DNA from 4 places in the Bradyrhizobium sp. CCGUVB23 genome. Region 1 is predicted to be linked to each of the others. Evidence: riboswitches for the same ligand, from Rfam matches in the RefSeq annotation. Region 1 holds a riboswitch; each other region holds the start of a gene.
The links. A riboswitch is a leader RNA that binds a small molecule or an ion and turns the genes downstream of it on or off. The one in region 1 is predicted to bind cobalamin.
Positions count from the first base shown of each region.

Region 1 (7,589 bases):
ATCGTACGGCCCGTGAGTGGAAAATTCTCCAGAGCCCGAAGTGTATGGATCCCATAGAGCGCGTCCGCAGGCAGCTCTCTCTCTCCAAGAAGGTCTTCTTCGATTCGACTCTGCCCCATGACAACAACGCTTTCATCTTTCAGAGGGTGATTATCGATACCCGATATCCGTTCACCAGAGCACGACACTTTGCGCGAGATGCGGCTCTGGCTCAAACAGCGGCACCGTTTGGACACCGCCGCAAATTGGGGCAAGGTCACACCTTAGTTGCTCAGGTGAGATTCGCTCGAGCGCCGCTTTGACATCTGCAGCTGTCCTCCTCCAATACCGCGCGCTTTGCCGAAACGTTGCATTTTTCGCTTCCCTGAACACGGGAACTAAGCAGCCGACATACAACGCTTCTGGGCAATGGCGCATGCCGTCTGCCCTGATTCGCCTGATGCGGGGCTGGATCGGGCCTAAGAAGCCACGTTAGGCGACCAGCTGAAAAGACGAAGGTCGCGACATGGCTCACAGTTCTTTCTATGCGGTGGCGCACTAGCGTGCGATATCCGCCTTCACGTAGCGAGCATAGCGCACACAGACATCATCAAAGTTCTCGCAGCTTAGAAGAACATCGACGTGGACACCAACAAGTTCAACGCATGTCCCGTACGGGGTGTGTATGTGATGCTTGTCGGATTATTGATGTATGTCAGTCCCAAGCTTGAATATATCCCGGGCGCCAGATGCGCCGTGTATGTTCCAGAAATCGCCGTACTGTCGCGATGCGCAAGATGGCCCTTGGCCAAGGCAGCATCCACTGCGAAGTTACTCCACGCAGTGTTGGTGGCAACAATAGCAATCTGATCGTGCGGCCGGCTGTCAAACAGTCCCTTCGCATAAAGACGAAGCTCATAGTACTGGCTGACTCGATTTAAGCCAGGCGGCGCGTACATGACGGACAATCCCGCATAGATGCCACGAGCTGCCGAGCCTTGGGCATCAGACTGCCAGAGCTGCCTATCCGCCGCGATGTAATAGATGCTATTTCCGCTGGCTCTCGGTTGAGTCGGACGCTGCAAGTCCGTGAAGCTGCTATTGTTGAATCCGGCACCAGCCCGCAACCAAGTCTCGGGCAAGCCTGGAGCAGCCTTGTTCTTGTAGCCGGTTTCGTCGAGAAAAAGAACGCCCGCGTTGGTCGTGCTCCAGTTCAAGCCGGTCGGATTTTCAGCGATCTGCGCAGATTGACCGTCTGGGCTGAGGGAACGTTGTATTGAGGCTTTATTGTAGAAGCGATCATCAAAATTGTACTTCAGATTCAGAGCTGGCGTCGGCGCCGCATTGTTGCTCATGCCTGCTTGGTACAAGATATTCGATGATGCTCCAAACACGTTGACTGCTGCGTTCCCTCCGACCACCGTGCCTACGAACTCATTTATGTTTCTGAGGTAACCGAATTTGAGTTCGAGCTTCCCGTCGAAAGCGGTCTGATAGTAGGCAATCGTATTGATCCCGACCCTATCTGGCCCGCCGGGCTTCCATGTCCAATATTGCTGCTGGGCTCCCAAGATGATCTGACCATCGGGAATCCCAAGGCGGCTGAGATCGTACGTCACGATCATGAAGTTTAGGGTATTAAACGTCGGGTTCTGGCCGACATATAACTGATCGCGGATGGTGCTTCTCGCTGCATCCGGCAGTTGATTGACTACGAAGGTATTTACTGTCCCGCCGACATAGCCGATCCCGACCTCTCCCAGCGCAGATCTAACGCCGCCGTAATCCTGATCTATCGTATCGGCCGGCCCGGGAATATTGAGCCACATACCTTTTTCCTGGAGGTGCGCGAACTTTGAAAAGGGCGCGGTCTTCTTCTGAGTTCCATTCTTCCTAAGCAGAGCCGCACCGTCGGATTTTGGCGCAAGCAAATTCGTATTCTGTGCGGGCGCCGCGTTAGTGATGAGACGCCCGGCTCGTTGGAACCGGCCGCTTCGGGATTTGATAGCCGCAAGGTTTTTCTTTTGAATTCTTTCCGGCGCAATCTCACTCGAAGTGTCGTTTTTGGGGCTAGGCTCATTGGCAGCTTCTGCTCCCGCCGCTCCCCCGACGGTACTCGCCGCGAGAGACAGTGCAACAGCAAACCATCGCTGCGCGCTCGCTTCATGAACTTTCGTCTTCACGCGTGAGCCGCGAGACAAGGAAACTGACGAGCCCGAAGCCACGAGACCTTTGACGCCTGAGTGCTCGACGATCGCGCAAGACAGTTTGCTATCGGCTTCCATGAAACGAGAGAGATTGCGATAGAAGTAGACCCCATAGCCGCAGATGACGAGACAGCAGATTCATCAGGCCCGTCGCTGCGGCCAGATCCATATTGCATCCCGACTTCCTTGACGTGAGAGGCACCACTTTCGTTGACGCACAATTGCCATGTGCCCGCCAGCTGCATCAATTGCCAAGGTTGGTAGGTGACCGGGCGCAAGGCGCTGCTTAGCGATTCGCGTGCTCATTCCAACGGACAGCGCGATCGATTGGATACTCGCTTCTCCAGGGCATTAGCGCCGAGAGGTGGATGTAAAAATCATTTCAGGACGTTGGCTCGTTTAAAGACACCGAGACGCGCAAAGCACGCTCTTGGCGTCGTCGCCACGAAGTCGTCGGATCGTCTGCTGGGGGAGGTTGGCTTTCCCGCTCATAGTGTGCTTCGCAAAGACATGGGATAGACCACCGCGGAAGCGCTTGCAGAGCGGCAGGCCAGTTTTGCTGACGCGCAATAAATTTGCGCGGATCGACGACAACCTTCAATCTACTGAATAGCTATGGATTGGGTCGCCCAAGACGAACGAAACGTGCTGACTCTGGTTCAGAAGACGTGGGGCTCGGCAAATGTCGGGGTCAATACGCGTGAGAAAACCGATCGAGAGACGCGCAGGAAACCTAAAGGAGGGCATTCTTTCGAAAGAAGATCGCCTGTGCTGACGCGACATAACTCACGTTCCGCCTCTTGCGGTTCATTCATTTGCAGGTTTACTCAGCTCCAACAAACTCGATGCAGCCTCTCCGGGAATCCATGCCGCTGGCACGATGGCTTTCAATGACATCGTTCAATGCGATGGCGAACCGAGCTGAAGAATGCTGCATACAGGGATGGATGACAAAGGCAGAGTTTGCATCGCCGGACCGCGGTCAATCCTTTGGACCGGCTAGGCGACCTCCGGGGCCGGCTCTTTTGCTGTCTTGATGCGCGTTACGCTGCTCTGACCATCGATGCTGACGGGTACCTCGCCCGCGACGGTGGCGCGACGAACGACCCGATGCTGATCGCCGTAATCGTTCACCGCGTAGTGTTGTGTGGCGCGATTGTCCCACATCGCCACATCACCTTCCTTCCAACTCCAGCGCACGGTGTTTTCGAGCGCAGTGATATGAGACTGAAACAGATCAAACAGCTTCTGGCCGTCGTATTTCGGGATGCCAACAAAACGTTGCACCAGGGCGCCGAGGAGCAGCGTGCGTTCGCCGGTCTCGGGGTGGACGCGCACGACTGGATGTTCAGTCTGATAGATCGTTTTGGTGAAGACTTCGTCCAAGTGCTTCTTGTCGAGCTCGCTGGCGCGGGGCATTATCGCGTAGTCGAAGGCGTTGCTGTGAACGGCCCAGAGCTTGTCCGCAAGCCGTTGCAGCGGCGGTGCCAGGTCGAGGTAGGCTGTGACGGTGTTTGACCAGACCGTATCGCCACCGAACGGTGGCATCACAACGCCACGCAGCACCGCGATCTTAGGGTAGCCATCGACGAAGGTCCCATCGGTGTGCCACAAGTCGGCCCGGCTGCCGGCGCGGACCGAATCAAGCTCGATAATCGACGCCGTCCCCTTAATGGCACCGAGCGTCGGATGACATGCCGGACTTCCGAAACGAAGAGCAAAGCGCTCCTGCTCGGCGTCGTCGAGATGACCCTGGTCGCGAAAGAAGATCACCTTGTTCTCGAGCAGCAGCTCGTTGATTGCGGCGATCGTCTGGTCCGGCAAATCGCCCGACAGCTTGATGTTTCGGATTTCCGCTCCGATGCGCGCTGCGCGTTTGACGATGTCGGCGCGAGGAATGACATTGTCCGACAAGCCCGTTGCACTCATAGCGGAACTCTCCAAATTCGCGGCTTGTTCGCTAGACCAGCTGTTCAGCTGCGATAGGAGCTGTCGAGCGCCAAATTGCTGGACCGCATAGCGGGATCCGCCAAACTCCACTGGCGACGGTGACGAGCCACCCTCGTGCGCTCTTTACGGGGTCTGCGACAGGTGAGGAGGCCTACGTGAAGGTCTTTCATCCATGATTGACCGATCTGCCGGTTCGATCAATTGCTAAGATTGGTAGTTGACCGGGGCACAAAGGTTTAGACTTCGCTGGATGATCGATGCAGAAATTGCCGCCCAGTGCCGAACGAACAAGAAACTCATGGTGTTGGATAAGGACATGAGAACGCTCGAGATCGGACAGGGCGGCCAAGCCGATCGACAACAATGGCCGTCGGGGCGCTGGTCAAAATTTGGTTTTTGCACCCCATCGTCAGGCTGTTCGTTTGGAGTGACCTCCATTGTTGAGGCCGTATTCGCGGCAGCATGCCGCAGAAAAGGTGGTCCTCCTTCGAGGTTGACGTACGGCCTCGGTTGCAGATAAATCGAAGGCGTCGAGGTTCTCCAGGTCTCGCTTCGATCTGGAGCTAAGAGGGAAGCCGGTGCGCTCACGATCCGTTCAGGATTGAAGCAATGCCGGCGCTGCCCCCGCAACTGTAAGCGGCGAGTCCGCATCCACACGTGTCACTGAAGCAGATGCTTCGGGAAGGCCGGATGCAGGCGATGACCCGCGAGCCAGGAGACCTGCCCCGACAACATAAACGTCCACGGGCGGGGTGTCCGGTGGTACGCCAAGCAGCAGGCGCTTTCGCGGCCCCTCCTGCCCGCGTCCGCCATGGCCTTTGCCCCCACCATAATGGGGTTAATGCTATGTCTCTTCTCTCACTTCCTGTCGCAACTCTCGGTATGCCACGTATCGGGCCACGCCGCGAACTCAAGTTGGCACTCGAAGGCTATTGGGCCGGCAAGATCAGCAGCCGGCAGCTTCTTGAAGCTGCGGCCGGTCTTCGTGTCGCCAATTGGGCGCGTCAGCACTCGCTCGGCGTCACCGTCATCCCGTCAAATGACTTTTCACTCTATGATCAGGTTCTCGATACCAGCGTCATGGTGGGCGCCATTCCCGAGGCGTATGGCTGGGAGGTAGGTCCGGTCCCGCTGAAGACCTATTTCGCCATGGCGCGCGGCTCTCAAGGCGGGGAGCATGAAGCAAGTAGCAGTCACCGCAATGACGCCGGCGGGTCCGCCGCGCAGGAGATGACCAAGTGGTTCGATACCAACTACCATTACATGGTGCCCGAATTCCATAAAGGTCAGATCTTCAGGCTCTCCTGCCGAAAGCCGATCGAGGAATATGAGGAGGCGAAAGCCCTTGGCTATCAAACGCGTCCCGTTCTGGTAGGACCGGTCACCTTCCTGAAGCTCGGCAAGAGCGCTGATCCGGCGTTTGATCCGATCTCGCTGCTCGATAGTCTCCTGCCCGTCTATGTCGAGGTTCTCAAGGAGCTGGCGAAACGCGGAGCCGAGTGGGTCCAGCTTGACGAGCCGTGCCTGGTGCTTGATCTCGACGAGACAACGCGGAATGCGCTTCAGCGTGCTTATGGGTGTGTCGCCAATGAGGTACCTGCCATCAAGATCATGCTGGCCACCTATTTCGGAGCGATCGGCGACAACCTGGCGACCGCTCTGAAGCTACCTGTGGCTGGACTGCACGTCGATCTTATCCGAGCTCCCCAACAATTGAGCCAGATTGAATGCGGCGCCCGCGCGGACCTCGTGGTTTCGCTCGGCGTCATCGATGGCCGCAACGTGTGGCGTTCTGACCTATCGGCACTGATCGAGCGGTTCAAACCCGTCATTGCAAAGTTCGGCAGGGATCGCGTGCAGCTCGCACCCTCCTGCTCGCTCCTGCATGTCCCAATCGATCTTGAGCTCGAGACCGATCTCGATCCGGACGTGAAGAGCTGGCTTGCCTTCTCGGTGCAGAAGATCGGCGAGCTCACGGTCATCGCGAAGGCGCTCGCAGGCGAGGCGAGTGTCGCAGCCGCGCTGACCGCATCCGATCTAGCGGCGACGGCGCGCGAGACCTCCCCGAAAATCCACGACGCGATCGTTGCACAGAGAATGGCGGCGATCGACGACGCCATGCGCCGCCGTACCAGCGCTTTTGCCAACCGCGCAGAGGTCCAGCGCAAGCGCTTTGGTCTGCCGGCCTTTCCGACGACGACGATCGGCTCGTTCCCGCAGACCGCCGACGTTCGCAACGCTCGCGCTGCTCATGCCAAAGGAAAACTGACGGACGCGCAATACGAGCAATTCCTCAAGGCGGAGACGGCCCGTACGGTGCAGTGGCAGGAAGACATCGGCCTCGACGTGCTCGTGCATGGCGAATTCGAGCGCAACGACATGGTGCAGTATTTCGGCGAGCAGCTCTCCGGCTTCGTGTTTACCCAACACGGCTGGGTGCAGTCCTACGGCTCGCGCTACGTTCGCCCGCCGGTTCTGTTCGGCGATGTCTCGCGACCGAAGCCCATGACTGTCGAATGGTGGCGCTACGCGCAATCGCTGACCAAGAAACCGATGAAAGCAATGCTCACCGGGCCGGTGACGATCCTGAACTGGTCATTCGTCCGCGATGACCTACCGCGCAGCAAGACCTGCCGCCAGATCGCGCTTGCGATCCGCGACGAGGTCGGCGACCTCGAAAAGGCCGGCGCGACCATGATCCAGATCGACGAGGCCGCGCTACGCGAAGGCTTGCCCCTGCGCCGATCCGACTGGAAGGCCTATCTCGACTGGGCTGTGGAAAGCTTCCACATCTGCTCCTCCGGCGTCGCAGATGCGACGCAGATCCACACCCACATGTGCTATTCGGAGTTCAACGCCATCATCGGTGCAATTGCAGCGATGGACGCAGATGTCATCTCGATCGAGACGTCGCGTTCTAAGATGGAGCTGCTTGATGCGTTCACGGCCTTCAAATACCCGAACGACATCGGCCCCGGCGTCTATGACATCCACTCGCCGCGCGTTCCCGAAGCCACTGAGATCGGAGATCTCATCGCCTTGGCCCGCCAACGCCTGTCGGACTCGCAGCTCTGGATCAATCCTGATTGCGGCCTGAAGACCCGCAAATGGGAGGAAGTCCGCCCGGCGCTCGTCAACATGGTCGCGGCGGCGCGCGAACTTCGCAAGGCTTCTTGATGCAAGCGCGAGCTCGGTAGTTAGAGTTGCGTTCATTTGGCGGAGCGCCGATCCGTTTCTGGATCAAATGCACTCGCTTCAATGGAGGAACTCCGACAAATTGCAGTTCCGCCGAGCGAGCCGGTCGCGCCCGTTGCAGCCTCGCTGGGTCGCTTGGCAGCGAGATGCGCGGGCGCGGCCAATTGCATCTGCCAGGAGTCCGGTGAGGACCGTTTCAGACGACGTGAGAAGCAGCAGCGATTTCCAATCAGTCGTTCAGCAGACGCTACGACTGCG
Region 1 is NZ_JANADQ010000001.1:1,920,833-1,928,421, forward strand. Features, by position in the region: gene NLN62_RS08950 (aspartate ammonia-lyase) at 1-215, opposite strand, end outside; gene NLN62_RS08955 (carbohydrate porin) at 606-2,162, opposite strand; gene NLN62_RS08960 (TauD/TfdA family dioxygenase) at 3,186-4,115, opposite strand; cobalamin riboswitch at 4,653-4,879, shown strand; gene metE (5-methyltetrahydropteroyltriglutamate--homocysteine S-methyltransferase) at 4,983-7,313, shown strand.

Region 2 (7,589 bases), 8.0 Mb from region 1:
CGCCTGGGGCCAGCAGGATGACGACAGCGCCACGGATTTCCCCGGCAGCCATTCCAGCGTGCCATGCGCGCCCATGTGCACGACGGCGGCGAAGCCCTGCTGCCGCAGCCAGAGATAAAATGCGACATAGGCATGGCGCGGCGTGCGCGAAAGATCGTGATAGTCGGCATCACGGTGACTGACCTCACCGCGCTCCGGCTGCACCGCGATGATCGTCTTGCCGCTTTTGATCGCCGCGAAATGAAATTTGCCGCCACGACAGTTCGGATCGTCCTCTGGCGCTCCCCAGGCGCGCTCGAGGTCATCCTGCAATGCCCCCGGAAGGCGGGAGAGCGTGGCTCGATAGTCGGCGACACTCCACGTCAAGTCTTGCTTCAGCAAGACATCGCCGAGCGCACTCAGCGGTTCGACGTCAAAGCCGACCTTGCCGAGATCGGCGAGCAGCACTTCAACGGAGGCGAGCGCATCGAGCCCGACCGCGTGGGCAATCTGGTGCGGTCGACCGGGATAGTTGGAAAGCACGATCGCCAGCCGCTTCTCGCCCGCCGGCTCCTGCGCGAGCTTCTGCCAGGCCACCACGCGCGCAACGACGGCGGCGACACGCTCGTCATCCGGCCGATGCGCCAGGTGCGCAAACTGCAAGTCAGGATCGCGCTCGCCAGCCGACTTGAAGCTCACCACGCCCGCGAACACGCGGCCGTCGACCTCCGGGAGCACGACATGCATCGCCAGATCGCCCGGCGAGAGCCCGCGCAGAGAGTCAGCCCAGTCCTCGCGCCTTGCCGTGGAGAGCGCGACCTGGAACACAGGACACGATGCGGCATCGAACGGCGTCGTGCCGTCGTCGCCAACGGCGGAGAACGCGGTCGCATTGACGATAGCGGCGGGCGGATGCTGCGCAAAGTGCGCGCGCAGCCAATCGGCCACGCCCGGCGCCTTTAGTGAGGTCACGAACAACCCCCAGGCATCAAAGCCCCTCTCGCGGAGCATTGCGATTAGCGCATCGACCGGGGCAGTATCGGCGGCCGTGAGATAAGAGCGGTAAAAGGTAACGAGCGCACGAGGTTCTTCATCGGGATCAGGCAGCGACGCGACAACACCGCGCCTCGGCTCGTAGAAACCAATCTCGGGAACCTCGATCTCTCCAACCACTGGCCCGGCATAGAGACCCGAGGCCAGCGCAAGCTGGGCGATCGCGGCTTGTGCAGCGACCGGTCCGCCCTTGTCGCAGAGCACTTTCAGCCGCCTGAGCGTCGAGACCGGCAAGGTCGAGAACGCATCCAGCCGTTCATCATCGCGGCCATCCGCCGGCAACACGGCAAGCGCGATGCCGCGCTCCTTCGCCAGTTGCTGGAGCGCCGCGAGCCCGTAGGCCCAATAGGACTCGCCGCCGATCAGGCGCACCAGAATGCCGCGCGCTTGCGACAGCGTCCGCTCGATATAGGTGTCGACCGACAGCGGATGACGCAGCTCGGCCAGATTGGCGAGCCGCAGCGACGGCAGGTTTTCGCGGCCGCGCCGCCAGCCAGCCGCGAACGCGGCGAGATCCGAGTCCGAGAACGAGAGCACCACGAGATCGGCCGGATCCTGGCCGATGTCCCTTGGCGTCGCGGTCTCCTCCAGACCACGGCTCTCGCGGAAGACGACGTGCATCAGATGCCAAGCCCTGACATTCCAAGCCCTGCCTTGATCGCGGCCTCGTCGATATCGCCGTGCTCGCCGATCACGACCAGCCTGGATTGCCGGGGACGCAGGCCCCAGGGCTGATCGAACTGGTGCCGCACCCGCTCGCCAACCGATTGCAGCAACAACCGCATCGGCTTGCCCTTGACCGCGATATAGCCTTTTGCGCGCAGCACGTTCTGCTCACGCGCCAGCCGCTGCACCGAGGCGATCAGCGCCTCGACGTCGACGACCTCAGGCAGATCGATCACGACGGAGTTGAAATCGTTGTGTTCGTGCTCGTCCTCGCCATCGTGATGGGATGGGCGCGCGGCGAGGTCATCTTCGGCCGCGGCTTCCAGGCCGAGGATCACGCGCAGATCGACCGCGCCGTCGACCACGGGGAGCATCGGCACCGGACGCGGCATCTCGGCGGATATCACCGCCTTCGCCGCTTCGAGCCCTTCCGCGCCCGCAAGGTCAGCCTTGGTGAGCAGCACGATATCGGCGCAGGCGATCTGGTCCTCGAACACCTCCGACAGCGGCGTCTCGTGATCGAGATTCGCGTCGGCCGCACGCTGTGCCTCAACAGCATCCGGGTCCGGCGCGAAGCGGCCGGCCGCGACCGCCTCGGCATCCGCCAGCGCGATCACGCCATCGACCGTGATCCGCGAGCGGATCTCCGGCCAGTCGAACGCTTTCAGCAGCGGCTTCGGCAGGGCCAGCCCCGACGTTTCGATCAGGATGTGGTCCGGCCTCACCCGGCGCGCGAGCAGTTGCTCCATCGCCGGAATGAAATCGTCGGCCACGGTGCAGCAGATGCAGCCATTGGCGAGCTCGACGATGTTCTCCTCCGGACAATTGGCATCCGCGCAGGATTTCAGGATCTCGCCGTCGACGCCTTCACTGCCGAACTCGTTGACGAGCACCGCGAGCTTTTTGCCGTTGGCATTGGTGATCAGATGCTGGATCAGCGTCGTCTTGCCTGATCCCAGAAAGCCCGTGACGACCGTGACCGGAACTTTTGCGAGCGTGTTCATTCGGCGGCCTCCGGCACGACGGCGATGGGGGGAATGCGGGCAAGCGATTGCTTGCGAAAGATTTCGGGACGGCTGCGCCATGGCACGATGCCGTCGGGTGCAGCGGCGTAAGCCGAAGCGCCTGCGATCACGTCGCTCGCATTGGCATCCGACAGGCGGCCATAGACATAGGACCATCGACCGGGCGCGCTGAGCGCCACCGAACAGCCCTGGCTACAGGCCGACAGGCATTCGACGGGAACCAGGTTGACGCCCGCGGGTACGCCGGCGTCGAGGATCGCGGCATGAAGCCGCGCGCCGGGCGTGGTTTCGCCTTCGCCCAGCGTCTGGCCGGCGCGGCAGGTGATGCAAACGTGAAGTGTGACGGCCATCGCCCCTTCCAGGATATCTGCGGGAGGCGATGAGGCGCACGAACCGCTCGATGAGAGGGTCCGCTTCCCCGTCGCGGAACACCCCGTCCGCCGGTCCAAAACATTCGCGCTGGCAGGTCTCCCGGCTTGCGGAGCAGGGTTTTATCCCTTCGATCCCCGCCTTCCCGATCCCATGGGATCAGTGGCTTCGGGCATCTCTCCGGTCACGGTCGCGGGGGCGGCTGCTTTTCGAACACGAATCTTGCCGATTCGAGCCCTATCGCATTCCCTCTTCGCCTGTCGTAGGACAGGAACCAACGCCGGCCCACCATTTGCCCATGGCCGCCACTTGTCAAGCCGAAGGACCATTTCAGATGACGCCTGAACCGGATACCCCAGCGGTGGAGCAAACCGATGCCCGGCACGCCGCGAAAATGGCGAAGAAGAAGGTCGCCCGCGACAAGATCATGGCGACCAAGAGCGGCGAAAAGGGGCTGATCATCGTCCATACCGGCGCGGGCAAGGGCAAATCGTCCTCCGCCTTCGGCATGATCGTTCGCTGTGTCGCGCACGGCATGCCTTGCGCGGTGGTCCAGTTCATCAAGGGCGCCTGGGATACCGGCGAGCGGCGCCTGCTCACCGGGCATTTCGGCAATCTCTGCCAGTTCCATGCGATGGGCGAAGGCTTTACCTGGGAGACGCAGGATCGCGCCCGCGACATCGCAGCCGCGCGCGCCGGCTGGGAGAAGGCCAAGGAGCTGATCTCCGATGAACGCCTGCGCATGGTGGTGCTCGACGAGATCAACATCGCGCTGCGCTACGACTATCTCGACATCGGCGAGGTCGTCGACTTCCTGAAAACGCAGAAGCCGCCGCTGACGCATGTCGTCCTCACCGGGCGCAACGCCAAGGACGAGCTGATCGAGATCGCCGACCTCGTCACCGAGATGACGCTGGTGAAACATCCGTTCCGCTCCGGCATCAAGGCGCAAGCCGGCGTCGAGTTCTGAGACGTCGATGGCGCGCGCATTGATGATCCAGGGAGCGGGCTCGGACGTCGGCAAGTCGCTCGTCGTTGCGGGCCTTGCGCGTGCCGCAAAGCGCCGGGGCCTGCGCGTGCTCCCCTTCAAGCCGCAGAACATGTCGAACAATGCGGCCGTCACCGTCGACGGCGGCGAAATCGGCCGCGCGCAGGCGCTCCAGGCACTCGCCGCCGGCGTCGAGCCGCACACCGACATGAATCCCGTGCTGCTCAAGCCCGAGACCGATGTCGGCGCGCAAATCATCGTGCAGGGCAAGCGCATCGCGACGGCACGCGCCCGCGACTACGCGGCGATGAAACCTTCGCTGATGGGTGCCGTGCTCGAGAGTTTCGAACGGCTGAAGGCGCGGGCCGATCTCGTTCTGGTCGAAGGCGCCGGCAGCCCGGCCGAGGTCAATTTGCGCAAGGCCGACATCGCCAATATGGGCTTCGCCCGCAAGGCCGATGTCCCGGTCGTGCTGATTGGCGACATCGATCGCGGCGGCGTCATCGCGCAGCTCGTCGGCATCAAGACCGTGATCGATCCTCACGATGCCGCGATGATCTGCGGGTTTGTCATCAACAAGTTCCGCGGCGATCCCACGCTGTTCGACGATGGCTATCGGCTGATCGAAACCAAGACATCCTGGCGCGGTTTTGGTGTGCTGCCCTGGTTCGCGCGCGCCGGCGAATTGCCGGCCGAGGATGCACTGGGATTGGGCGACGCGCGAAAGCCCGGTCAGTGCAAGATCGCGTTCCTGGCGCTGTCGCGGATCGCCAATTTCGACGATCTCGACCCGCTCAAGCTCGAGCCCAACGTCGACCTCGTGATGGTCCGCCCGGGCGAAGCGATCCCCGGCGACGCGCAGCTCGTCATCATTCCCGGCTCGAAATCGACGCGGGGCGACCTCGCGTTCTTGCGTGCGCAAGGCTGGGACATCGATCTCCTCGCACATCACCGCCGCGGCGGTCACGTGCTCGGTGTGTGCGGCGGCTACCAGATGCTCGGGCGCAGCGTGGATGACCCTGATGGCATCGAGGGCGCGGCCGGAGAGACGGCCGGCCTCGGCCTTCTCGATGTGACCACCGTGATGTCGCCGCAGAAGACGCTCACCCGCGTGGTTGCACGACATGCGGCGACGAGCGCGCCGATCGACGCGTATGAAATCCACATCGGCCGCACCGATGGGCCGGATCGCGCGCGCCCCTTCGCCATGCTTGATGGCGCACCGGAAGGAGCGATTTCCGGCGATGGGCGTGTGCACGGCAGCTATCTGCATGGCCTGTTCACGTCGGATCATTTTCGCAAAGCGTTCCTTGCGCAGCTCGACATTCCCTCAGCCGATCAACCCTATCAGGCACGGGTCGAGAGCGCGCTCGACGCGCTCGCCGATCACATCGAGACGCATCTTGATGTCGAAGGCCTGCTCGCGCTGGCGCGCTGAGCGTCAGCCCGCAAGCGCGGCGACGAGGCGCGACCATTCCGCCTCATCACCCGGCAGCCCCAGACGCAACCATCCCGGCTGCTGGCTGAAGACGCGTGACCAGATCCGGCCGCGCGCGAGCTTGTCCTGGGCAGCAAGCGCATCACCGACATCGTAGAGCCGGAACAGCGGCGTGCCCCCGACCAGCCGCCATCCTTGCGCCGTCGCCTCGGCGTCGAGCCGCAGGCAGTCGTGGCCGAGCCGTGCCGTCGTTGCGCTGGCCCATTCGCGATCAAGCAGCGCGCGCCGACCGACGGCGATCGCAGCGCCCGAGACCGGCCACGGTCCCGCCATCGCCGAGAGCGCGGCAATGTCCGCGTCCGCGCCGAGCACAAAGCCAAGGCGCAAGCCGGCCAGCCCGTAGAACTTGCCGAATGAGCGCAGGATCAGAAGACCGTCCTGCCCCGCCTCTGGCGCGAGCGACAGCTCAGGCAGCGCATCGGCAAAACTCTCATCAATCACGAGGCGGCCGACGCGCGGCAAGAGGGCAAGCAGATCGGCCTTGCCGTGGCGCCGGCCGTCGGGATTGTTGGGATTGACGACGACGGCAAGATCGGCGCCCGCGAGCGCGTCGAGACCTGAGACCTCGGCAACGTCCCAGCCCGCGGCGGACAACACCCCGCCGTATTCGTTGTAGGTCGGCGCGAGAATGCGCGCGCGGCCCTTGCGCGAAAGATTCGGCAGACACTGGATCGCCGCCTGCGCGCCGGCCATGGCGAGCAGCGGCGCCTCTGTTGCATAGGCCTGCCGCGCGGCATCGTGAAGCGCTTCAATCTCGGACCGCGACGGCAGCGCGCGCCAGGCATGCGGTTCGATCTCACCCACCGGATAAGGCTGCCGGTTGATGCCGGTCGACAGATCGATCCAGCCCTCGATGCGCCCGCCGAACCGCTGCACCGCTGCATCGAGATTGCCACCATGTTCGCGCATCACCGCCTCGCTAGATCAAAGCCAGTGCCGCGAGCGAGCCGCCGAGCAGCAGCATCGCGCGAACATAGAGCCGCAATCCCCGGCCGATATCGGCGCCGAGCGGATCGCGCGCGCCTTCGTTCAGCCAGGGTTCGTCGGTCACGGCGCCATGATAGCTGCGTGGCCCGCTCAGGCGCACGCCGAGCGCACCGGCCATTGCCGCCTCCGGCCAGCCGGCATTGGGCGAGCGATGGCGGTTTGCATCGCGCGACATGCAGGACAAGACCACTGTGGGGTGCGCTGTCACCAACGCGAACAACAGGCCCGTCAGCCGCGCCGGGATGAAATTGGCGACGTCGTCGATGCGCGCGGCCGCCCAGCCGAACCAGAGATGACGCTCGGAGCGATGACCGATCATGGAATCCAGCGTGTTGATTGCCTTGTAGCCAAAGATGCCGGGCAGGCCCAGCAGCGCGCCCCAAAATACCGGCGCCACGATGCCGTCGGATGCGTTCTCCGCGAGGCTCTCGAGCGCCGCGCGCGAAATCCCGGCCTCATCGAGGGACGCGGGATCGCGGCCGACGATCTGCGCGACCGCAAGCCGCGCCGCCTCTAAGTCGCCCGACTGCAACGGCTGCGCGACGGCAGCAACGTGATCATGGAGCGAGCGCAGCGCGACCAGCGGCCAGGCCAGAATGCCGAGCAGGACGGCGCGGCTCCATCCGGGAATGAGCCAGCTTTGCACCAACCAGCCGATGGCAGCGCACAGCGCAATCACCAGCAGCGCGGCGGCAATGCCGGCCATGCGCCGCGTTTCGGGTGCATCCGCCGGTCTGTTCCAATTGCGATCGAGCAGAGCGATCAGCCTGCCGATCCAGGTCACGGGATGGCCGATGCGCGCGAACAATGCGGCGGGCCATCCCCAGATGGCGTCCACCGTCATCGCTACCGCCATCGCGCCGGCAAAGCCCACGTCACATCTCCTTCTCGCCTGCCCTGATGCGCAAGAATTGCGTCGCAGCGCAAGCCCCTGCCCGCCGATTTCGGCTTTGTCTTTGCGCCCGATTGGTGGTTAGTGCGGTCAGAATGGAGGTTTCATGGCGGTTGTCCTGATCACGGGAGG
Region 2 is NZ_JANADQ010000001.1:9,964,787-9,972,375, forward strand. Features, by position in the region: gene cobN (cobaltochelatase subunit CobN) at 1-1,653, opposite strand, end outside; gene cobW (cobalamin biosynthesis protein CobW) at 1,653-2,702, opposite strand; gene NLN62_RS46925 (DUF1636 domain-containing protein) at 2,699-3,073, opposite strand; cobalamin riboswitch at 3,167-3,386, opposite strand; gene cobO (cob(I)yrinic acid a,c-diamide adenosyltransferase) at 3,427-4,062, shown strand; gene NLN62_RS46935 (cobyric acid synthase) at 4,070-5,518, shown strand; gene cobD (threonine-phosphate decarboxylase CobD) at 5,522-6,487, opposite strand; gene cbiB (adenosylcobinamide-phosphate synthase CbiB) at 6,498-7,439, opposite strand; gene cobU (bifunctional adenosylcobinamide kinase/adenosylcobinamide-phosphate guanylyltransferase) at 7,564-7,589, shown strand, end outside.
Region 2: linked by a shared signal. The riboswitch ahead of NLN62_RS46925 (DUF1636 domain-containing protein) and the one ahead of metE (5-methyltetrahydropteroyltriglutamate--homocysteine S-methyltransferase) in region 1 are both predicted to bind cobalamin.

Region 3 (7,589 bases), 8.0 Mb from region 1:
TGTTCGGTGCGGCACCGGCAGCCCTTGGTCTCTCGCTTGGCCTCCTGCTGCAAGGCCTGTTCTTCGTGCCTACTGACCTGCCGCAATATGGCATGAACGTCACCACGCTCTTGGTGCCTCTGTTCGCCATCCAGGCGCTCGCGACCCGCATCATTCCCCGCAACACGGCCTATGTCGACCTGCAGTATCGTCAGGCGCTGGCGCTCTCGACGGCGTATCAGTCGGGCATCATCGCCTGGGTTGCGTTCTGGGCCATCTACGGTTCGGGCTTCGGCGCGACCAACCTCGCCAACATCGCGACCTTTGCCGCGTCCTATGCGCTGGTCATCGTGATCGAGCCGCTCGCCGATCTCGCGGTGCTGGCGCTGGCAAAGTCGCTGCGCGGCGTCACCGCGCCCGGTCTCGTCACCCCGCGCCTGCACAACGCGGCGTAGAGATGATTTGAAGGGCGGCCGTCATAGCCGCCCTTCACACTCGTGATGCTCACACTTTCCCTGATAGGTATCGGTTGCGGCGATCCCGAGCAGCTCACGCTCGCCGCGATCCGTGCCATCAACGCGGCCAATCTCGTTCTGATCCCGCGCAAGGGAGCGCAGAAGTCCGATCTCGCCGACCTGCGGCGGACGATTTGTGCCGATGTACTCACCAACAAAGAGACGCGGATCGCGGAGTTCGACTTGCCGGTGCGTAACGCGGGCGAGGCTGATTACTGCAGGGGCGTCGACGACTGGCACGATGCGGTCGCGGCAGCCTGGTCGCGGGAGATTGCGCAGCATCTCGGACGCGAGGGCCGAGTCGCGCTGCTGATCTGGGGCGATCCCTCGCTCTATGACTCCTCTTTGCGGATCGCGCGACGGCTTGATCCTTTGCCCGCGATCGAAGTCATCCCCGGCATCACCTCGATCCAGGCGCTGTGCGCGGCGCATGCGCTGCCGCTGAACGATATCGGCGAGCCTTTTCTGGTCACGACAGGGCGGCGACTGCGCGAAGGCGGCTGGCCTGACGGCACCGGCACCGTGGTGGTGATGCTAGACGGCGCCACGGCATTTCAGTCGCTCGATCCGCAAGGCCTGCTGATCTGGTGGGGCGCCTATCTCGGCATGCCCGATCAGATCGTCATGTCGGGTGCATTGGCCGAGATCGGTCCCCGCATCGTCGCGGCACGGCAGGAGGCGCGCGAACGGCACGGCTGGATCATGGACAGCTACATTCTCAAACGCAGAGCGTGACGCGACCGCGGTCGCGTGAACGGAGGCAGGACGACATGCTCCCCAATTGGGTCTACGAGAAATGCCCTGATATCTCGACCGCGCATCGCGAGGCGGCGATGGCGCGGCAGGCGCAACTGACCAAGCCGACCGGCGCGCTCGGACGGCTCGAGCAGGTCGCGATCGACCTCGCGGGCCTGCAGGAAACGGAGCAGCCGAGGGCCGCTCGCGTGCCGATCATCGTGTTTGCCGGCGATCACGGCATCGTCGACCAGGGTGTCTCCGCCTATCCGCAGGAAGTCACGATCGCGATGATGTCGAACTTCGCCGCGGGCGGCGCTGCGATCTCGGTGCTGGCGCGCGAACTGGGCTCAAGTCTCGAGGTCGTCGATGCCGGCTCGCTGGCGCAGTCGGAAGTCGCGGGGATCGTCGCGGACAAGCCGCGCTGCGGCACCCGCGATTTCAGCGTGGAAGCTGCGCTGGAGCCGGCGGAGCTCGCGTTTGCGTTTGAATGCGGACAGCGCGCGGTGGCGCGTGCGGCGGCGAAGCAGCCAGACCTTCTGATCCTCGGCGAGATGGGTATCGGCAACACCACGACATCGGCGGCGATCGCAGCGAGCCTGCTTGGCGTGAGCGCCGACGAAATCGCGGGCAGCGGCACCGGTGTCGATGCGGCAGGGCGTGCACGCAAGGCGCGCGTGATCGACGCTGCGCTTGCGCGGCATGGCCTGACGAATTCGAGTGCATCGCCGGAGCAAGTGCTCCGCACGGTCGGCGGCCTCGAAATTGCGGCGATCTGCGGCGCCATCATCGCGGCCGCGCAGCGGCGCGTTCCAACCTTGATCGACGGCTTCATCGTCTCAGTCGCTGCGCTGGCGGCCGCGCGGCTTAATCCGTCATGTCAGCCGTTCCTGCTGCCGTCGCATCAGTCGGCAGAGCAGGGGCATCGCCTCGTGCTTCGTGCGCTGAACGTTCAGCCGCTGGTTAGCCTTGATCTCAGGCTCGGGGAGGGATCGGGCGCGGCGATCGCGCTGCCGCTGGTGCGGCTCGCCTGCGCCCTGCACAATGGCATGGCAACGTTCGCGCAGGCCAATGTTCCGGATCGTCCGGCCTAATAGGGCTCAAGCGATCGACTGGTTGACCGAGACGACGCGCCAGCCGTTCGCCAGCCGGTCGATGCGGGTGAGCGAGAGCGGATCAATCGCAAAGCGCAAGGCCGCTTGTGGGGCGAGGTCGAGCGCGATGCACAGCGCGGCGCGGATCGTGCCGGAATGGACGATGAGGATTGCTGATCCTCTTTCGATGCGGTGGAGGCCTTCGCGGGTTCTGGCGATTTGATCTTCAAAGCTTTCGCCGCCAGGGGGCTTTGAGCCCGCCGGGTCGGCCCAGAATCTTGCATAGGCGTCGCCGCCCGCAGCGGCGAGTTCATCGTGACGTCGTCCGGTCCATTCGCCAAAATCCTGCTCGCTGAAGGCGGGCACGAGGATCGGATCAAGCCCGAGTGCGCGTGCCGTGTCGACGGTTCGTCGTGCCGGGCTCGCATAGCTCGCGGCCCTCTCCGGCAAACACCGCCGCAGCGCGTCGAGGCGCGTCCGGTCGCTGAAATCGGCCGGCGCATCCATGGCGTGGATCGTCCCCGCAACGCCATCGACGACCGCATGCCGTACCAGCCAGAGGAAGGTGTCTCCTTCCATTCAACGTCTCCAAGATGTTTCCACTGCTGCGACAAGAACGCCATACCTCTTCACATTGACTCCGTCCCGGACTTAATCCTAGATGCTCGTGACGGTTTCCCCATCGGGGATGAAAAGGGAACGCGGTGCGGGGATTTTTCCCCTATGCCGCGGCTGCCCCCGCAACTGTAAGCGGAGAATCCTTCGTCACTAGCCACTGGGCTCTCGGTCCCGGGAAGGCGGCGAAGAGGTCACGACCCGCGAGCCAGGAGACCTGCCGTCAGCCGTGGTCACACGCGAAGATGTCGGTCGGGGAGTACAGACATTTGGCTTAGCCGGAGGCGAGAAATGCGCCGAAGGTTGAGACTTGGTTCGCTGTGACGTGCCACTGACGTCATACCGAGGTCCGAACCGTGTCTTCCCGTACCGGCTACCCGCGCGCATTTTTGCTCGCGTCCAGCATTCTTGCGTCATTTCTCTTCGTCGATGTCCCCGGAGCCTTGGCGCAAGCGACCCGCGAACAATTGCCGCCGATCGAGGTCGCCCCGCAGGGTGATCACAACCGCAAGCCGGTAACCAGCCGTGACGGGCAGGGCACCCGCCGTGCGGCACCGAAGAGAGCCGCATCGAGCGCGCCGGCGCAGAAGCCCGCCGCACTAAACGCAAGCCAGACGCCGCTCAACAGCAACGTGGTGGCCGAAAGCGCCTCGCGCCTGGGGCTGACCGTGCGCGAGGTGCCCGCGACCGTCGAGGTGATCTCGGCCGAGACGATCCGCGAGCAGGGCTACCGGACCGTTTCCGACGTCGCCCAGGGCGCGGTCGGCGTGACCGCCGGCGACAATCCGGCGGAGCCCTCGGCCTTCTCGATGCGCGGCTTCACCAACAGCCAGATCAACATCCTCTACAATGGCATCAAGATTGGCCCGCAGAACATGACTTCGCGCATCATGGACACGGCCAATCTCGAGGCCGTGGAATTCGTGAAAGGCCCAGCCTCGGTGATGTCGGGCGAGGGTGCTGCCGGCGGCGCGGTCAATCTCGTGACCAAGCAGCCGCACACCGGGCCGGTCCAGAACGAGGCATTCTTTTCGTACGACTCCCTGAACTCGTTCCGCAGCTATTACGGCTCCGGCGGCAGCACCAACGTGCAGGGCCTCGACTACCGGTTCGACGTCAGCCGCTCCTCGCTCAACGGCTTTGCCGACGACACCGGCACCAAGACGCTCGACGTGTCGAGCCAGCTCAACTACCGCGTCTCCGACAGCCTCAAGATCTGGGGCGCGATCGAGTATCGGGAGGACCGCGGCAAGGCCTATTGGGGCGCACCGCTGGTGCCGGTCGCATTCAGTGGCTCACATGCGACGACCGGAATTGTCTCGGGCAATTACTTCAACAGGACTGACCTTGGGTCTGTCACGATCGACGATCGCAGCTTCAACACCAATTACAACGTCCTCGACAACCGCAACGTTGCGCAGGAGGTGTGGCTGCGCGGCGGCTTCGAGCTGAAGCTCGCGCCTGACTTGACGTTGAAGAGCCAAGCCTATGGTTACGGCGCAGAGCGCACCTGGTTCAACAACGAGATTGAGGCGTTCGATTCCACGAACAACCAAGTCTATCGCGAGCGCTTCTACGTCGCGCACAGCCAGCGCCTCGTCGGCAATATCACCGACCTGATCTGGGATGCGAACATCGCAGGTTTCGACAATCGCCTAGTCACCACGTCGTCGTCGAGCTACCTCGACTTCGTCAGGCCCGGTGCCGCGAATTTCCCGAACGATTATGTCTCACTGGTCGATCCCAACCGCGGCTATTACGGTGATCTCACGACCAAGCAGCAGATCGCGCGTATCGATAACGAGGCGCTGTCGTTCGAAGACCGGCTGAAGCTGACGCGGACTTTCGCATTGATCGGCGGCCTGCGTGTCGAGCATATCGGGCTCGACCGCAACTCGACCGACAAGTTCGGCTTAGAGAACGCGGGCTTCCCGTTCTCGAAGGACTGGGCGCCGGTGACGGGCCGTATCGGCTACACCTGGGAAGCCGTGCCCGGCCTGACCTTTTTCAGCCAGTACGCGACCGGTGCCGATGTCTCGGCCAACAACATCTTCCTGCTCGCGCCGACCCAGCCGCTCGACCTGACGACCTCGCGCACCTACGAGACCGGCATCAAGCATCTGTTCTGGGACAACAGGGCGGAGTGGTCGTTCTCGGCCTACGACATCCTGCGCAAGAACGTCTACGCAGCCGCCGGCGGCATGCAGCTCAACATCGCCGGGCGGCAGGAGTCCAAGGGTGTGGAGCTCGCCGGTGCCGTGCGCGTGACGGACGCCATGCGGCTGTGGGGCAATATCGCCTATGTCGACGCGCGCTATGCCGACTATAACTTCGCCGGCGGCTCGTTCTCGGGAAACACGCCGCCGAACGTGCCGCGCATCGTCGCCAATGCCGGCGCATCCTATCGCTTCTTCACACCTTGGCCGGTGGAGCTCGGAATCGTCGGACGCCACGTCGGCGATCGCTACAACACCGATGCGAACACCGTGACACTGAACGCCTACACGATCGCAGACGTCTACGCCTTCGTCGACGTCCCGAAGGCGGTTTTCTCGGCCGTCGAGCAGACGCGCCTGACGTTCCGCGTGCGCAACATCACCGACAGGCGCTATGCGATCTGGGGCGATCCGTTCTACCCCGACCAGGTCCTGTTGGGCGCACCGCGCACCTACGAGATCTCCGCCGCGTTCAAATGGTGAGGCGCTGATAGCATGCTGGGCGCGATGATCCTGCTGCACCGCTGGCTCGGGATTGCGTTCTGCCTCCTGTTTGCGATGTGGTTCGCAAGCGGGATCGTGATGCATTTCGTTCCGTTTCCCGCGCTGAGTGAAGCGGAACGCTTCGAGGGTCTCGCACCGTTGCAAAACGTGGCTACGTCGATCGGGCCGTCGGACGCCGTCGCGGCGAGCGGACTGTCCGACGCCGCGCACGTGCGGCTGATCGGGCGGGGCGACGGTCCTGTCTACGTCGTCGTGGGACCTTCGCGGTCGCGGGCCGTCCGCACAACGGACGGCACCGACGCCACCGTGATGTCGCCGGACGTTGCACTTGCCATCGCGTCGGATCATGCGCGACGGCGCGGGCTTGATGTTGCCCGCGCGTCAGTCGTCGCGCTTGCCGAGCACGATCAATGGAGCGTGCCAAACGGCTTCGATCGGCATCGGCCGCTGTTCCGCGTGGCGCTCGGCGATGCTGATGGGAGCGAGCTCTACGTGTCGTCGGTCACGGGCGAGATCGTCCTGGATACGACGCGGCGCGAGCGCGGGTGGAATCTCGTCGGCAGCGTCGTGCACTGGATCTATCCGACCGTGCTGAGACGCAACTGGTCGCTCTGGGACGGGGCGGTCTGGAGCCTCTCGCTGATCGCATTGATCGCGACCGTGCTTGGCGCTGCGCTGGGCATCGCGCGGATCAGGGTTTGGAAGGGGCGAATGCGCTCACCCTTTCGCGGCTGGCATGCGTTGCATCACGTCATCGGATTGTTGGTGACGGTCTTCGTTCTGACCTGGATCTTCAGCGGCTGGCTGTCCATGGACCATGGGCGCCTGTTCTCGCGCGGGCAGTTGACGCAGGCCGAGGCGGACGTCGCCGCTGCCGTGCCCGACTGGCGCACGTTGGCAGTGGCGAACTGGCCGTTGATCTCGCCGTCCGCGGGCGAGGTCGAATGGTTCGCCTTCAACGGGAGGTTTTATCGGCGCGATCGCGTCGGTCTCGACAGGCAGATCCTGTTCAGTGCAGGTGGCGCAGCATCGGATGACTCGCCGGCATTTCTGACCCCACGCGAGATCACCGGACTGACGGAGCGTCTTGCAACCGGGTGCGGCCTTCCATTGCTCGTCCATGGGAACGATGACTACCCGGCATCATCTGCGGTGCCGGGTGGTCCCGTCTATCGCACGCGATGCGGCGACGTCTGGTTCGACATCGACGGTTCGAACGGGATGATGCTGCAGCGACTGGATTGGTCGCGACGGGCCTATCGCTGGCTGTACAGCGCGCTCCATACGCTGGATGTTCCGATCCTGACGGAGCATCCCTACATGCGCAGCGCCTTGATCGTCGGCCTGTGTGCGCTGGGTTTGTTGTTCTCGCTCACCGGCATTGTCATCGGCTGGCGCCGATTGCGTTACACAATCGGCACCGGGATGTTGCGGCCGTGACAGACATCACGCGTTCGCGGCTTCGTTGCGGCGTGAGCCGTCGGACAATCCTTCCTCCGCCAGCCACTCGCGTGCCAGATTGACGTCGAGCTGGGAGAGTTGATGGCCGACTGGCAAGACGCGGCCCTCCACTCGCGCGCCCGATGCGGCGAGAGTCTCGGCAAGGCCCTCGACGTTGCCTGGCGGAACGATCGGATCCTGCCGGCCGGAGAGCAGCAGGATCGATTTTCCCGCAAGATCGACCTGCGGCGGCTTTGCCAGGGGCGCCATCGCGCGCAGCAGCACGGCGCCACCCAAGGCTTGCGGCCGAAGCAGCAGCATGGCGGCCGCGATATTGGCGCCGTTGGAATAGCCGAGAGCCACCGGCGCCGCGATGCCGTATTCATTGCGCGCGGCGTCGACGAAGTCGGCGAGCTCATGCGCACGGCGCACCACGTCGGCCTCGTCGAACACGCCCTCGGCGAGGCGCCTGAAGAAGCGCGGTGCGCCGC
Region 3 is NZ_JANADQ010000001.1:9,946,721-9,954,309, reverse strand. Features, by position in the region: gene NLN62_RS46860 (energy-coupling factor ABC transporter permease) at 1-434, shown strand, start outside; gene cobF (precorrin-6A synthase (deacetylating)) at 480-1,229, shown strand; gene cobT (nicotinate-nucleotide--dimethylbenzimidazole phosphoribosyltransferase) at 1,265-2,323, shown strand; gene NLN62_RS46845 (histidine phosphatase family protein) at 2,330-2,902, opposite strand; cobalamin riboswitch at 2,978-3,178, shown strand; gene NLN62_RS46840 (TonB-dependent siderophore receptor) at 3,295-5,637, shown strand; gene NLN62_RS46835 (PepSY domain-containing protein) at 5,650-7,098, shown strand; gene NLN62_RS46830 (alpha/beta hydrolase) at 7,105-7,589, opposite strand, start outside.
Region 3: linked by a shared signal. The riboswitch ahead of NLN62_RS46840 (TonB-dependent siderophore receptor) and the one ahead of metE (5-methyltetrahydropteroyltriglutamate--homocysteine S-methyltransferase) in region 1 are both predicted to bind cobalamin.

Region 4 (7,589 bases), on a different contig from region 1:
CTGCAATCCATGCGTTGGGCGCGACGACAACATCGCCGCGACCTGCAACGTGGCCGAGGACCTTGAGGTCCCCCATTGCAACATTTGCGTGCAAGACCGCGCGCTCACTTTGCGCGACGAGTGGTGCGCGGCCGGATGGAATCGGTTCGATACGAACCATGGCCGCGCGCGATCCTCCCGTTCGCATCGGCTGAACCTGAATCTGCAACGTGCCGGGCGTGTTGACGCGCACCATCAGACCGCAATTGGGCGCCCAAAGGTATGGCTCGCTCGCATCGGGATGCATGATAATTTCCATGCGCCCCTCATGTCCCTGCGTCGGCACAACCATAACGCGAGGCGGGAAGGCAAGATCGTCCGCTCTCGCGTAGCTCACGAAGAACAATCCCCGATCGAGACTGACGACTTTCTGCTGCTCAACAGCGTCCATCATTGCCCTCCAAATCCGATCCGATTAACAGGATTGCTGTTCGTTGCCGACTATCATGCCTGAACCATTTGAGAAACGGAGGGTCTCTCAGCGAACGAGACGCTTTTAGGGAGCGTTCGTAAGCGAACGGCGATACCGCCATTCCGGCGGCAACAGATACCGTGGGCATCTGTTCGGTTTTACATTGAGCCGCTCCGCCATTTGACAAAGCCTATTAATAGCTCGATCACATTCGCACTGTCATTGACGCTGATCAAGTTTCGACGGCAGCTTTGCCATAGTTGACGCGGAGTTGTTTGGTGCTCATCAAGGAGGCTCACGACAATTGCGATGGATGTAAGCAGCCCATCAAGACGGATGAGCACAACCAACGTCTGTCATGCATTTGTCATATGAATTTCAATCTGGAACAGCAGAATGTGTCCTGGACTTCGAATCCTTGAGGACACAAGTGGTACAGCAGTTTAGGCTTCGGGAGCTGGCCGAGGGCTGATACAGTTACGTTTTGATTTTATAGCCATCCAAATTGGCGCCTTACCAAATGAGCGAGATGGAAACGGACCACTTTTGCACTTCGTTATCGACCCGATAGATGCGGGGCTTCGCGGCCGACCATTAGTGCCACCGACACTTCCTCATTGCACTTATTCACGTTGCGGCCACGCCCAGAGCTTCCCTGATGAAGATTCTGTTCGTTCACAATAATTTCCCGGCTCAGTATCGCAACATTGCGGCTGCCTTGGCCAGGGAGCCTGGCTTCGAGCTTGTCGCGGTCGGCGCACCGACTTCAAGATCGATGCCATCGGTAAGATTGATCAGATACGCACTTCCGAAAGCTGATGTTTCGAGAACGCATGCGTTTGCGCGACGCTTCGATATTGACTGCCGGCGCGCGGAGCAGGTGTTGTACAGTCTTTCGAACTTGGTGACGTCGGGGTTCTCGCCTGATCTGATCTTCGCCCATCCGGGATGGGGCGAGACCCTGCCGTTGCGTACGTTCTTCCCAAAGGCACGGTTGCTCCTCTATTGCGAATTCTTTTACGGGCCGGAGGGGCGCGACATGGGGTTTGACCCGGAGTTTCCGATGCCCGGACTTGATGGCCACGTCGGGCTCCAGTTGAAGAATGCGACGACCCTGCTCGCGCTCGAGGATTGCGAAATGGGCATCTCGCCAACGAGATGGCAGCAATCGACCTTTCCCCCACATTATCAAGGCAAGATCGACGTGATCCACGAGGGCGTCGATACGGCGCGCATGCGGCCGAACCCCCAAGCGTGCCTAATACTACCGAATGGTCAGCACCTTTGCCCTTCAGACGAGGTCGTGACGTTTGTCGCGCGCAATCTAGAGCCGCTGAGGGGCTACCATATCTTTATGCGGGCGCTGCCGGAGATCCTGAGGCGCCGGCCGAACGCGCAAGTCATCATCATCGGCAGGAATGGCGTGTCCTACGGGCTACCCCCCCCGACGGGTACAACCTGGAAATCAACGTTCCTTGATGAGGTGCGTGATCGCCTCGACTTGTCCCGTGTGCATTTCATGGGCGGCGTCTCGTATGAAACCTTTATTGCAGCCCTTCAGGTGTCATCTGCCCACGTCTATTTTACCTATCCCTTCGTGCTGTCCTGGTCGATGTTGGAAGCGATGAGTACGGGGTGTCTAGTGATCGGCTCTGACACGGCACCCGTGCGGGAAATCATCAGCTCCGGCAAGAACGGTTTGCTTGTCCCATTTTTCGCAGTGGACGAGCTTGCCGGACGGGTTATTGAAGCCCTGGAGCAGCCGACCAACTTCGCCGGGCTGCGCCAGAGCGCCCGCCACCACGTCGTCGAGCACTATGACGCGGCGCAAGTGTGCGTCCCGCGAATGCGCCGCCTTCTGGACTCAGGACGAGAGTTCGCGTCATCCCAGCGCCATTACGCACCAATGCCTGCGCGGAGTGGCAACAAGGGAGTGACTTAAGCCCGCGGAATGAGCCGCAGGTCACTGAGATGATATCTCTCGTGGCGTATAGTGGCAGCCCCCTGATTTCCTGAAGTGGACTCCGGATTTTGGACCGGCGGCTCAGGTGGTGCGGATGCCGTTCCGTTTTGATAAACGGAGCGGACCATGAAGAAGACGAGACGGACAATCGATGCGGCGCTGAAGGTAAAGATCGCCTTGGAGGCGCTGCGAGAACAATCAACGGTGACGGATCTGGCGCAGCGCTACCAGGTGCATGTGAATCAGATTTATGCCTGGAAGAAACAGCTTCAGGATCAAGCGGTTCGGACGTTCGACGCGGGCGCTGGTCGGGATGGCGAGGCGGCCCACGAACTGGAGGTCGAGAAGAGAGCGCGTCGACATGATGCAGTTCTGGTCAAGGGAGCGCAGATTGTGCTGCTCGCCGCCTGAGCTAGTGGTTCATCACTGTGGTTTTGACTCTTTGGGAGCAACCGGATAGGCGCGACCGAGTTTGGCGCGGGCTTTGTCGGTTGTGAACATCCATTTGATGCGGTCTCGGACTTTGTTTCGCTGCCGTTGCCATGCTGCGATCTCTTTTCGGAGCCTTTTGGGATCGTCGATACGACGGCCGAGACACTGGCGCTGCAGCACGCTGATCTCGCACTCGACCATATTAAGCCAGCTGGCGTGTTTCGGGGTATAGTGGAACTCGAGGCGGCGCAGGATGCGACGGGCCTCGGCAGGCGCAAATGCCTGATATAGCGCGCCGGCGGTATGGATCGACAGATTATCCTGCACGACCCGGATGCAGGCGGCATCGGGATAATGGACGTCGACGAGCTCACGCATGCAGTGGGCGTAGTCTACGGCGGCGCGGCGCTCGGTGACCTGGACGTTGCGCCAGCCGCGATGCGGATCGAAGGTGACGAAGAGATTGACGGTGCCGTTGCGGCGGTACTCGTAATCGTATCGCTCGCGCTGTCCCGGTTGGGCCGGGATCGGCTGGCGCACCTCGCCGATCAGCTGGACGGGGGTCTCGTCGAAGCAAAGCAGCGGCCGCTCGGGATCCGGCGCCTCGGCGTAGAGATCGAGCACGTCCTCCATGCGGGCGACGTACTCGCCGTCGACCTGGGGAATGCACCACATGTCCCTGCGCCAGGGCTTGAGATCGTTCTCGGTGAGCCGGCGGCGCACGGTTTCGCCCGACAGGCTGTCGTGATCGGTGAGCTTGACCATCGTGTCGGCCAGCAGTGTCAGCGTCCAGCGTTTGCGGCCAGCTGGCGGCTTGGCACATGCGGTCGCCACCAGCAGGGCCTCCTCTTTGCCGGTCAGCTTGCGCTCTGCGCCCGGACGCGGCTCCTCGCTCAAGGCCCGCTCCAGATTGCCTTCCACGAAGCGGCGCTTGGTCCGGCCGACAGTGGAGAGGCTGACCCGGACGGTTCGGGCAATCTCTGCGTCAGAACTGTCCCCATCGGCCGCCAGCAAAATCTGAGCCCGTTTGAGTTTGCGGGCGGCATGCTTGCCGCCGCCGAGCATCGCCGTCAGTTCGTCCCGCTCGACTTGGCTCAATTCCACCCGATAACGTACATTCATGCTTCGCCTCCTTGTCGGAGGCCGGGACGAATCCAGCTATGAGTCAAAAATCAGGCGTGCACTTCACCGAGAAGCAGGGGCACTATCTCGCTTTCATCCATACCTATTCGTACATGTTCGGACAGCCGCCCGCCGAGGCCGACATCCAGCGCCACTTCCGCGTCAGCCCACCGTCAGTTCACCAGATGATCGTCACCCTCGAACGCAACGGGTTCATTCGTCGCAAGCCTGGCGTCGCACGAAGCATCGAGATCCTCTTGCCACCCGAAAACTTGCCCATCCTCCAATGGCTCGGCATCAAAACGTCAAAATCACTGTGATGAACCACTAGTCGCCACATGCATATGGATCGCGTCTCGCTCAAGCGGAGCGACCAGCAGTTAAACCTTGACAGCGCTCGCCTCTCAGTTTGACGGCAATGGCCGGGGGATGTTTACTGGATCAGGCTTCAAAAGAACCTTTGCAAGTACTCGAGACAGAAGAACGATCGCTATTCCTTCTTGGTCGCTACAACTACGCTCGGCGTCTTAAAACCCTGAAGTGCCTCATCCCATAAGGCTTGACGAATCTCGGCGAGTTCCGCTATATGTAGTATGTCACGGTCTTCCAGTCCAGATTTCGTTGGATGGAAGCTAAGAGGGAACCCGGTGCGCCGGCAACGGCTACTCCGAGGCTGCCCCCGCAACTGTAAGCGGCGAGCAGGTTGTCATCATGGTCACTGGCGCGACAGCGCCTGGGAAGGCCGACAGCCCGCAGCGACCCGCGAGCCAGGAGACCTGCCGCGACAGAACGAACGTCCTCGGGCGGGGTGCCCGATGAGGCGCTTGCAACCGGGGACAGTTGCCCGGTCTCGCAAGTCGTCCGCGCGGCCCCAGCCCCCAAACATCGCGGGGTTGCCGATGTCGCCGTCTTACGATTTCGATCAGCATGGTCATCTCGTTGAGCTGCCGAGTGTGCGGCCCCCAGCGCAGGCAAAGCCTATCGCGCTTGAGCTGTGCCTCTTGCCGACGCCATCGCCAGCTCCGCTGCCTTGGCCGCTCGCGCCATCGCCAAAGCCGTCCGACCTCACGCTCGATCGGTCGCGCAACGACCTGCTGACGTCGTTCGGCAAGCTGACGCTGACCGACCGTTATCTGCTCCCCGGCGAAAGCCTCCAGGATATGTTCGCGCGGGTGGCTTGCGCCTTCGCGGACGATGTTGCGCATGCCCAACGTCTCTATGATGCGATGTCTCGGCTGTGGTTCATGCCGGCCACACCAGTGCTCTCCAACGGAGGCACCACGCGCGGCCTACCGATCTCGTGCTTCCTTAACTCGGTGTCGGATTCGCTCGAAGGCATCGTCGGCACCTGGAACGAGAACGTCTGGCTTGCCTCCAACGGCGGCGGCATCGGCACCTACTGGGGCAATGTTCGCTCGATCGGCGAAAAGGTGAAGGGCGGCGTCACTTCAGGCATCATTCCGTTCATCCATGTTATGGATGGCCTGACGCTGGCGATCAGCCAGGGCTCGTTGCGGCGCGGCTCGGCGGCGGTCTATCTCGATATACACCATCCCGAGATCGAGGAGTTCCTCGAGATCCGCAAGGCATCCGGCGACTTCAACCGCAAGAGCCTCAACCTGCATCACGGCATCAACGTCACCGACGAGTTCATGCGTGCCGTGGGCGCCGGCACCGCGTTCGCTCTGCGCAGCCCGAAGACCAACGAGGTCGTCCGCGACATCGACGCCCGGCAGCTGTGGCAACGCATCCTTGAGAACCGGCTGCAGACCGGCGAGCCCTATCTCTTGTTCATCGACACCGTGAACCGCGCGCTCCCCAAGCACCAGCGCGAGCTCGGCCTCAAGGTCTCGACCTCCAACCTTTGCAGCGAGATTACGTTGCCGACCGGCATCGATCATCGCGATGAGGAGCGCACCGCGGTGTGCTGTCTGTCGTCGCTCAACCTCGAGACCTGGGACCAGTGGAAGGAAAAGCCGGGCTTTGTCGAGGACGTCTTGCGCTTCCTCGACAACGTGCTCACCCACTTCATCACGGTGGCGCCGGACGGCATGGAGCGTGCCCGCTACGCCGCCCTGCGCGAGCGCTCCGTCGGCCTCGGCGTGATGGGCTTCCACTCGTTTCTCCAGGCCAGGGGCATTCCGATGGAGAGCGTCCTGGCCAAGTCGTTCAATCTCAGCATGTTCCGAAAAATCCGTCGCGATGCCGACGCGGCATCCGTCGCGCTCGCTCGCGAGCGTGGCCCGTGCCCGGATGCGCAGGAATGCGGCGTGATGGCGCGCTTCAGCCACAAGATCGCGATCGCGCCGACCGCCTCGATAAGCATCATCTGCGGCGGCACCAGCGCTTGCACTGAGCCGATCCCGGCCAACATCTACACCCACAAGACGTTGTCCGGGGCCATCTCGGTGCGTAATCCGCATCTCGCCAAGGTGCTGACCGCCAAGTGCGCCGACACGTTGGCGACCTGGCAGTCGATCATTGCGCACGAGGGGTCGGTCGCCCATCTCGACATCCTATCGGAGCACGAGAAAGCGATCTTTCGCACCGCATTCGAGATCGACCAGCGCTGGATCGTCGAGCTTGCCGCCGACCGCGCCGCGTTCATCTGCCAGAGCCAGTCGATCAACCTCTATCTGCCGGCCGACGTGGATAAGTGGGACCTCCACATGTTGCACTGGACGGCTTGGAAGCGCGGGGTGAAGAGCCTCTACTACTGCCGATCAAAATCGATCTCGCGCGCGGCGTTCGCCGGCAAGATTGCCGACTTCGACAAGGCCGCGCCGCTGCAGCGCACGGACTATGAGGAGTGCCTCGCATGTCAGTGATTGATCTCTCGTCCGTCGATCCTCGCACTCTGATCGGCAAAGGGCGCGTCGGCCTTCTCGACTCGACCGGCAGCTATGACGTCGATCGCTACGCCTGGGCTTACGAGTTCTGGAAGCGCCAGCAGCAGACCCACTGGATGGGCGAGGAAGTGCCGCTCGGGGCCGACCTGAAGGATTGGGCGTCGGACCGCGTCACCGCCAACGAGCGCGCGCTGCTCACCCAGATTTTCCGTTTCTTCACCCAATCGGACATTGAGGTCGGTGACAACTATCTCAAGCGCTACATTCCGATCTTTCAGCCGCTCACCGTTCAGATGATGATGGCGGCCTTTACCAACATGGAGACGGTCCACATCGACGCATATGCTCTACTGCTCAAGACACTCGGCATGCCCAATACCGAGTTCGAGGCGTTCCGCGGCTATGCGGAGATGCGCGCCAAGGCGGACTACATGCACGAGTTCGGCGTTGACACCGTGGCCGATGTTGCTCGCACCCTGGCGATGTTCGGAGCCTTCACCGAAGGTATGGCGTTGTTCGCGAGCTTCGCCATGCTGCTCAACTTCCCGCGCCACAATAAGATGAACGGCATGGGACAAATAATAAGCTGGTCAGTGCGCGACGAGAGTCTGCACTGCGAGGGGATCATTAAGCTGTTTCATGAATGGCACCGCGAAACCGGGGCGGTGACGCGCACCGTCCGCGACGACGTTGTCGACGTCGCCAAGACCATGGTGAAGCTGGAGGAGAGCTTCGTCGATCTCGCCTTTGGTCTAGGCAAGATCGAGGGCAT
Region 4 is NZ_JANADQ010000002.1:347,321-354,909, reverse strand. Features, by position in the region: gene NLN62_RS49775 (hypothetical protein) at 1-430, opposite strand, end outside; gene NLN62_RS49770 (glycosyltransferase family 4 protein) at 1,110-2,393, shown strand; gene NLN62_RS49765 (transposase) at 2,541-2,825, shown strand; gene NLN62_RS49760 (IS630 family transposase) at 2,838-3,968, opposite strand; gene NLN62_RS49755 (LexA family transcriptional regulator) at 4,007-4,288, shown strand; cobalamin riboswitch at 4,551-4,767, shown strand; gene NLN62_RS49750 (ribonucleoside-diphosphate reductase subunit alpha) at 4,868-6,796, shown strand; gene NLN62_RS49745 (ribonucleotide-diphosphate reductase subunit beta) at 6,787-7,589, shown strand, end outside.
Region 4: linked by a shared signal. The riboswitch ahead of NLN62_RS49750 (ribonucleoside-diphosphate reductase subunit alpha) and the one ahead of metE (5-methyltetrahydropteroyltriglutamate--homocysteine S-methyltransferase) in region 1 are both predicted to bind cobalamin.